Linked DNA regions of Microbaculum marinisediminis. The protein of the gene in region 2 interacts with the protein of the main gene of each other region in a pairwise test. Links are inferred from orthologs where the notes say so. Each region holds a gene or a part of one and is shown on either strand. Other genes may lie near its edges.

Region 1 (2,973 bases), on a different replicon or contig from region 2:
TCATCGGCATCTTCCGGTACCGGCGGACATTTTCGCGAATGCGGTCATAGACGACGACCGTGTCGTTCAGCGAATAGCCGACGATGGTCAGGATCGCGGCGATGCTCGACAGATTGAAATCGAGCTGCAGCACGGCGAACACGCCGATGGTCATGATGACGTCGTGCACCGTGGCGATCACCGCCCCGATCGCGTACTGCCACTCGAACCGGAACCAGATGTAGATCAGGATCGCGAGGATCGACGCCAGAACCGCGATCGTGCCCGTACGGGCCAACTCGGCGCTGACCGTCGGACCGACGATCTCGACGCGGCGATAGTCGACCGTGTCTCCCAGCGCCTCGCGGATCTTGGAGATCACCGCCTGCTGGGCCAGTTCGCCGCCCTCCTGCTGGACGACACGGATCAGAACCTCGTCGGGAGCGCCGAATTCCTGGATCTGGACGTCGCCCAGCCCGAGACCGCCGACGGTCTGGCGCAGCTCGGAGATGTTGGCCGGGCCGTCCTTGGTCTGGATCTCGATCAGCGAGCCGCCGCGGAAATCGATGCCGAAATTCAGACCGACCACGAAGAACAGCACGATCGACAGAACGGACAGGGTCGCCGACAGCGGCAAGGTGATGCGCCGAAGGCGCATGAACCCGATATGGGTGTCGTCCGGAACCAGCCTCAAGAGACGCAAAGGTTCGCTCCCAGTTTAGATCGGGACAGCGGACGGGCGACGAAGCCGAACCCATTCCGCGACGATCAGACGGTTGACGAGATAGGCCGTGAACAGCGTCGTCACGATGCCGATGGCAAGCGTGATGGCGAAACCGCGGATCGGGCCAGAGCCGAGATAGAACAGGATCACGGCGGCGATCAGCGTGGTGATGTTCGCATCCATGATGGTCGAGAGCGCGCGCCGATAGCCTGAATCGATAGAAGCGATGGCGCTCTTGCCCGCTTTCTGTTCCTCGCGGATGCGCTCGTAGATCAGCACGTTCGCGTCCACCGCCATGCCGACGGTGAGGACGATCCCCGCGATGCCGGGCAGTGTCAGGGTCGCGCCGAGCACCGACAGGATTCCGATGACGAGCGCGATGTTGATGAACAGGGCGATATTGGCGAACACGCCGAACAGTCCGTAGACGGCGATCATGAATATCACCACCGCGATGGTACCGATCACGGCCGCGATCTTGCCTGCTTCGACCGAGTCGGCACCGAGCCCCGGACCGACCGTGCGCTCCTCCAGGATCGTCAGCGGGGCCGGCAGCGCACCGGCACGCAGAAGGATCGCCAGATCGTTGGCTTCCTCCACCGTGAAGTCACCGCTGATCTGTCCCGAACCGCCGAGGATCGGCTCGCGGATGACGGGCGCACTGATCACCTCGTTGTCGAGAACGATGGCGAAGGGCCGGCCGACATTCTGCTGCGTGGCGGCGGCGAACCGGCGCGCACCGCTCGAATTGAACCGGAAGCTGACGATCGGCTCGTTGGTGCGCTGATCGAACCCGGGCTGGGCATCGACGAGGTCCTCGCCGCTTACCATCACGCGCTTTTCGATCAGATAGGGCGCCGGCGGGTCGTCCTGCGAATACAGCAATTCGGATTCCGGCGGCGGACGACCATTAAGCGCCTCGGTCGCCGGCATCGACAGGTCGACAAAACGGAAGGTCAGCTTGGCGGTCTGGCCGATCAGCGCCTTGAGGCGGGCCGGATCGTCGAGACCGGGCACCTGAACCAGAATGCGGTCGGCGCCCTGGCGCTGGATGGACGGCTCGGTCGTCCCCAGTTCGTCGATGCGGCGGCGCACGATCTCGATCGACTGGTCGACCGCGGAACTGACGCGCTGGGTGATCGCCTCCTCGCTGAGATCGAGGGTGATCTGACCTTCCGGCGTGGATTGGATGGTGACGTCCCGGGCCGTCGAACCGGTCAGAATCGAGCCTATCGGCTGGGACAGATCGCGGAGCGCCTTCACGGCTTCGTCGGTCTGAGCGACATCACGAATTCTCACGCTCACCGAGCGATCATGCGCCGCAAGGCCGGTGTAGCCGATGCGCTTGTCGCGCAGAATCTGACGCGCGTCGTCACGCAGCGTATCGACCCGCTCCTTGATGACCGCGTCCGTATCGACCGCCATCAGGATGTGCGAGCCACCCTGCAGGTCGAGGCCAAGGACGAGCTGGCGGTGCGGAATCCAGGACGGCCACGATTCGACTTCCTGCTTGGAAACGAAATTCGGGATGGTCGCCAGTATCCCTGCCGCGCAAATCGCGATGATCAGGATGACGGTCCAGCGGGCGAAGTGCAGCATGGGGGCCTAACGCTCGGAGAAAAACATTCGTGGGAAAGGACGCTCTAGCCTTCGTCCTTGACGGGCTCGCCCTTGGCGCGAACCTCGGCAACCATATGACGGGCAATCCGGACACGCACGCCCTCGGCGACCTCGACCTGGATTTCCCGGTCGTCGATCACCTTGGAGATCTTGCCGATCAGGCCGCCCGCGGTCACCACGGTATCACCGCGGCGCAGGGCGCCGATCATTTCCTGCTGCTGCTTCACGCGCCGTTGCTGCGGGCGAAGGATCAGGAAATAGAGAACCACGAAGATCAGGACAAAAGGCAGAAGCGAAATGAGGAAATCGCCGCCGGGCGCTCCTGGGACCTGCGCGAAGGCGGGCGTGACGAACATCGTATTCCTCCAATCCAGACACAACGGGATAGTGCGCCGCCGGATTCCCCGCAGCGAAAGCGCGCGGACTATACCGAGAGCCTCGCGCTTTGCAAACCGATACCGAACCGTCTGCCAAGGTTGTCGGGACCGGCGCCTGCGGGCCGATTGACCCCGCAGGCGCGCGTGATACGGTCCGCGCGCAAGGCACGGGTCATACGCCACAGGCGCGAAGTCCAGGAGATAGGTAACGGTGTCCGGGGAACAAGACGAACTGACGAAACTTCTGGGACGCATCGCCGACAGTCTCGAACG
Region 2 (4,311 bases):
TATAGGGGCCATGACGCTTGCCCCACTCGACCATGCCGAGCGCTGGCGCCACAAGCTGCGCAACCAGGTTCAGACCTGGCTGCTCGTCGGCGGCAGCCTCGGGCTTCTCGTGCTGTGCGCCTGGATCTTCGCCGGCGTCGACGGCATCATCGCCGCCGTGGCGGGCGGCGCGGTGGTCTTGGCCGTCTCGCTGCGGGCCGCGCCCTGGATGGTGCTCAGGCTCTATCGCGCCCGCCCGCTCAGGCCCGAGGAATTTCCCGAAGGCTTCCGTCTGCTCGAAGAGCTTGCGCTGCGCGCCGACCTGCCGACGATGCCGCGGCTCTACTACGTGCCGAGCCGGATGATGAATGCCTTCGCCGTCGGCAATGCCGCGCAATCGGCGATCTGCGTCACCGACGGGCTGGTGCGCGGCCTGACCCTGCGCCAGTTCGCCGGCGTGCTCGCCCACGAGGTCAGCCATATCCGCAACGGCGACATCCGCGTGATGGCGATCGCCGATACCGTCAGCCGCCTGACCGGCGCGATGTCGACCGTCGGCGTCCTGCTCCTGTTCGTCAATCTGCCGTTCTTCCTGGCCAATGGCGCGCCCGTTCCCTGGCTCGGCATCGCGCTGCTGCTCGCCGCGCCCACCATCGGCGCGATCCTGCAGCTCGCCCTGTCGCGGGCGCGCGAATACGACGCCGATCTCGACGCCGTGGGCCTGACCGGTGATCCCGAAGGGCTGGCCGCCGCGCTGGCGACGCTCGAGCGCCGGCAGGGCCGCATGTGGGAGATGATGCTGCCGGGCCAGCGGATCCCCGATCCCTCCCTGCTCAGGTCGCATCCGCGCACGGAAGACCGCATCGCCCGGCTTCTGTCGCTGCGCCCTGGCGCCAGGCCCTATGTCGTCGCCCCCGACCACCGGCCCCGGCGCCCGATCGCGTCGGTGCCGATCGTCCACGGGCCGCGCTTTCACACGATGGGCGTCTGGTATTAAGCGCGTTTTCCGCGCTTCACCTTTCGTTAACATGTCAATATTGCCGGATTCGACGCATTTTTGGTTAAGTCCGCGAATCGTATGAGACGGATCGGGAACAAAACGGGTCCGTATCGGGACGGTGTTAACGCGCGCTAACCAATGGCGCGTGAATCGGGCGTTTGGCCCGGTATGTGGCCCGGTTTGCGACCTGGGATGCGCGCCCCTGTGCGGCGGCACGCGGTCGACGGGCGGGGAGGCGGATGTCGTGCCCGGCAGCGTCATCGCGACGCCGGTTTCGGCGCCGCGATAAAACGCGCGACGACCGACAGGGCTTCACCTTTCGTTAGGAGTTCGGAGGCGGCGGATTCGCGCGCCGCGCCTGTGGATTTCCGAATCGGCAAGAACAAAAAAGGTTCAAATAAGAAACAAAACTAGAACAATTGGGCGCTCGACAACGCCGCCTGTGGAAAACCCGGCGCCCGCGGTGGCGGAGCGCCGGGTTTTATCCGGGTCTGCGATGTCGAGGCTGGCCGTTCGCCTAGCGCAGGGTCGCGCCGGTCGCCTTCTCCACGGCGGCGACGATCGCCTTGCCGACCGAATCGATTTCCTCGTCGGTCAGAGTCTTGTCGCGCGGCTGCAGCGTCACCTCGATGGCGACCGACTTGCGGCCCTCGCCGAGGCTCGCCCCGGTGAAGACGTCGAACACCGAGACCCCGGTGATCAGCGCCTTGTCGGCGCCGCGCGCGGCCCGGACGATGGCGCCGGCCTTGACGTCGCTGTCGACCACGAAGGCGAAGTCGCGCCGCACCGGCATCAGGTCGGAGGCGTCGAGCGCCGGGCGCGCCTTGGTCGGCTTCGCCTTGGGCACGGGGATCGCGTCGAGCAGGATCTCGAAGGCGACCATCGGCCCGTCCGCGTCGAGCGCCGACAGCGTGCGCGGATGCAGCTCGCCGAAGCGGGCGAGCACGGTCTTCGGCCCGAGCGTGATCAGTCCGGAGCGGCCCGGGTGATACCAGTCGCCGCCGCCGGGCTGCACCTGCGCCGTGGCGACCGGCGCCCCGAGCGCGGCGAGCGCGGCCATCGCGTCGGCCTTGGCGTCGAACACGTCGACGGGCTCGGCCGCGCCGGACCAGTGCCGGCCCGCGCCGCCGGCTTTGGCGGTGCCGCGCCGGACGCCGGCGACGATCTCCTGCTGATGCTCCGGCCGGTCGCCGTGATAGGTCGCGCCGATCTCGAACAGGGCCAGGTCGGAGAAGCCGCGGTCGGCGTTCTTCTGCGCCGCCGTGATCAGGCCGGGCAGCAGGCTCGGCCGCATGTCGCTCATTTCCGAGGAGATCGGATTGGACAGCGCGATCTCCGGCTGGCCGCCGCCGAACGCCTCGGCGTGCGGTTTCGGGATGAACGACCAGGTCACCGCCTCGACCATGCCGCGCGCCGCCAGCGTGCGCCGCGCCATGATGCAGCGGTTCTGGCGGATCGTCAGGACCGGCTTGGGAACGGCGCTGCCGCGCGACAGCGGCACGGTCTCCACGCGGTCGACGCCGACGATGCGGGTGATCTCCTCGACGAGATCGGCCGCCTCGTGGACGTCCGGCCGCCATGTCGGCACCGCGACGCGCAGCTCCTCGCCCTCGCCGGCGACCCAGAAGCCGAGCCGCGTCAGGATCGAGCGCATCTCCACGGACGACAGCGCCAGGCCCGTCAGCCGCTTCACCTCCTTCGGGTCGAAGGCGATGATGTTGACCGGCTCGGGCACCGCGCCGGCCAGCACCATTTCGCTGGCGGTGCCGCCGCACAGGTCGAGCACCATCCGCGTCGCCATGTCGAGGCCGGGCACGCAGAACGCCGGATCGACGCCGCGCTCGAAGCGGTAGCGCGCGTCCGACTGGACGCCGAGCGTGCGGCCGGTGCGGGCCGTGGTCGACGTGTCCCACAGGGCCGACTCGATCAGCACGTCGGTCGTGGTCTCGTCGCAGCCCGACGCCTCGCCGCCCATGATGCCGCCGATGGATTCGACGCCGTTGTCGTCGGAGATGACCACCTGGCCAGGCGCGAACGTGTAGGTCTTGCCGTCAAGCGCCAGCAGCTCCTCGCCGGCCCTGGCATGGCGGACCGTGAGGTTGCCCTTCACCTTGTTGGCGTCGAACACATGCAGCGGCCGGTTGCGGTCGTAGGTGATGTAGTTGGTGATATCGACCAGCGCGTTGATCGGCCTGAGCCCGATCGCCTCCAGCCGCTGCCGCAGCCAGGCCGGGGACGGCCCGTTCCTGACCCCGCGCACCAGCCGCAGCGCGAAGGCCGGGCACAGATGCGCCTCGTCGTCCGGAAAGTCGAGGGTCACCGAGACCGGGCAGGGGCCTTCGCCGGCGATCCGCTCGACCTCCGGGGTGACGACCTTGCCGAGATCGGCGGCGGCCAGATCGCGGGCGATGCCGGCGATGCCCAGCGCATCCGGCCGGTTCGGCGTCACCGCCACCTCGATGACCGGATCGTCGAGGCCCAGCACGTCGGCCAGCGGCGTGCCGATCGGCGTGTCCTCGGCGACCTCGATGATGCCCGCATGCTCGTCGGAGAGGCCCATTTCGCGCTCGGAGACGAGCATGCCGTTCGATTCGACGCCGCGGATCTTGGTCGGCTTCAGGTCGAGCCCGGTTCCCGGGATGTGGGTGCCGGAGGGGGCGAACACGCCCTTCATGCCGGTGCGCGCGTTCGGCGCGCCGCACACGACCTGCACCGTGCCGTCGCCGGTGTCGACCTTGCAGACCCTCAGCTTGTCGGCGTTGGGATGCTGCTCGGCGGAAATCACGTGGGCGACCTTGAACGCCGCCAGCTCCTCGGCCGGATTGTGCACGCCCTCGACCTCGAGCCCGATCAGGCTGAGCTTGTCGACGATCGTCTTGAGCGACTCGTCGGTCTCCAGGTGATCCTTGAGCCAGGACAGGGTGAATTTCATCGCGACAGCCCTCCCGCCAGGCTCGGCACGTCAAGCGGCGCGAAGCCGTAGTGATTCAGCCACCGCAGGTCGGCGGAGAAGAAGGCGCGCAGGTCCGGCATGCCGTATTTCAGCATGGCGATGCGGTCGATCCCCATGCCCCAGGCGAAGCCCTGGTAGCGCTTGGGATCGAGGTTGCAGGCCCTCAGCACGTTCGGGTGCACGACGCCGCAGCCGAGGATCTCCAGCCAGTCGTCGCCTTCGCCGATCCTGAGCTCGTTGCCGACGCGCGAGCAGTTGATGTCGACCTCCATCGACGGCTCCGTGAACGGGAAGTGCGAGGCGCGGAAGCGCATCTTCACGTCGTCGACCTCGAAGAACGCCTTGCAGAACTCCTGCAGCACCCATTTCAGGTGGCCCA

The links. The genes of interacting proteins can lie anywhere in the genome.
Region 1: the proteins of pheT (region 2) and secD interact in binary tests that used the Escherichia coli proteins (3 or more experiments, as listed by UniProt). The link is inferred for Microbaculum marinisediminis from one-to-one orthologs.

What each region holds. Positions count from the first base shown.
Region 1 is NZ_JALIDZ010000010.1:33,582-36,554, reverse strand. It holds secD (protein translocase subunit SecD), read right to left. Parts: upstream 2,303-2,973; coding sequence 698-2,302; downstream 1-697. Other genes in the region: MUB46_RS19435 (ATP-binding protein), read left to right, coding at 2,912-2,973; yajC (preprotein translocase subunit YajC), read right to left, coding at 2,347-2,679; secF (protein translocase subunit SecF), read right to left, coding at 1-682. UniProt on the Escherichia coli protein: Part of the Sec protein translocase complex. Interacts with the SecYEG preprotein conducting channel. SecDF uses the proton motive force (PMF) to complete protein translocation after the ATP-dependent function of SecA.
Region 2 is NZ_JALIDZ010000001.1:612,687-616,997, reverse strand. What follows is about bases 1,205-4,311. They hold pheT (phenylalanine--tRNA ligase subunit beta), read right to left. Parts: upstream 3,912-4,311; coding sequence 1,497-3,911; downstream 1,205-1,496. Other genes in these bases: pheS (phenylalanine--tRNA ligase subunit alpha), read right to left, coding at 3,908-4,311. Outside these bases: MUB46_RS03105 (zinc metalloprotease HtpX), read left to right, coding at 11-976.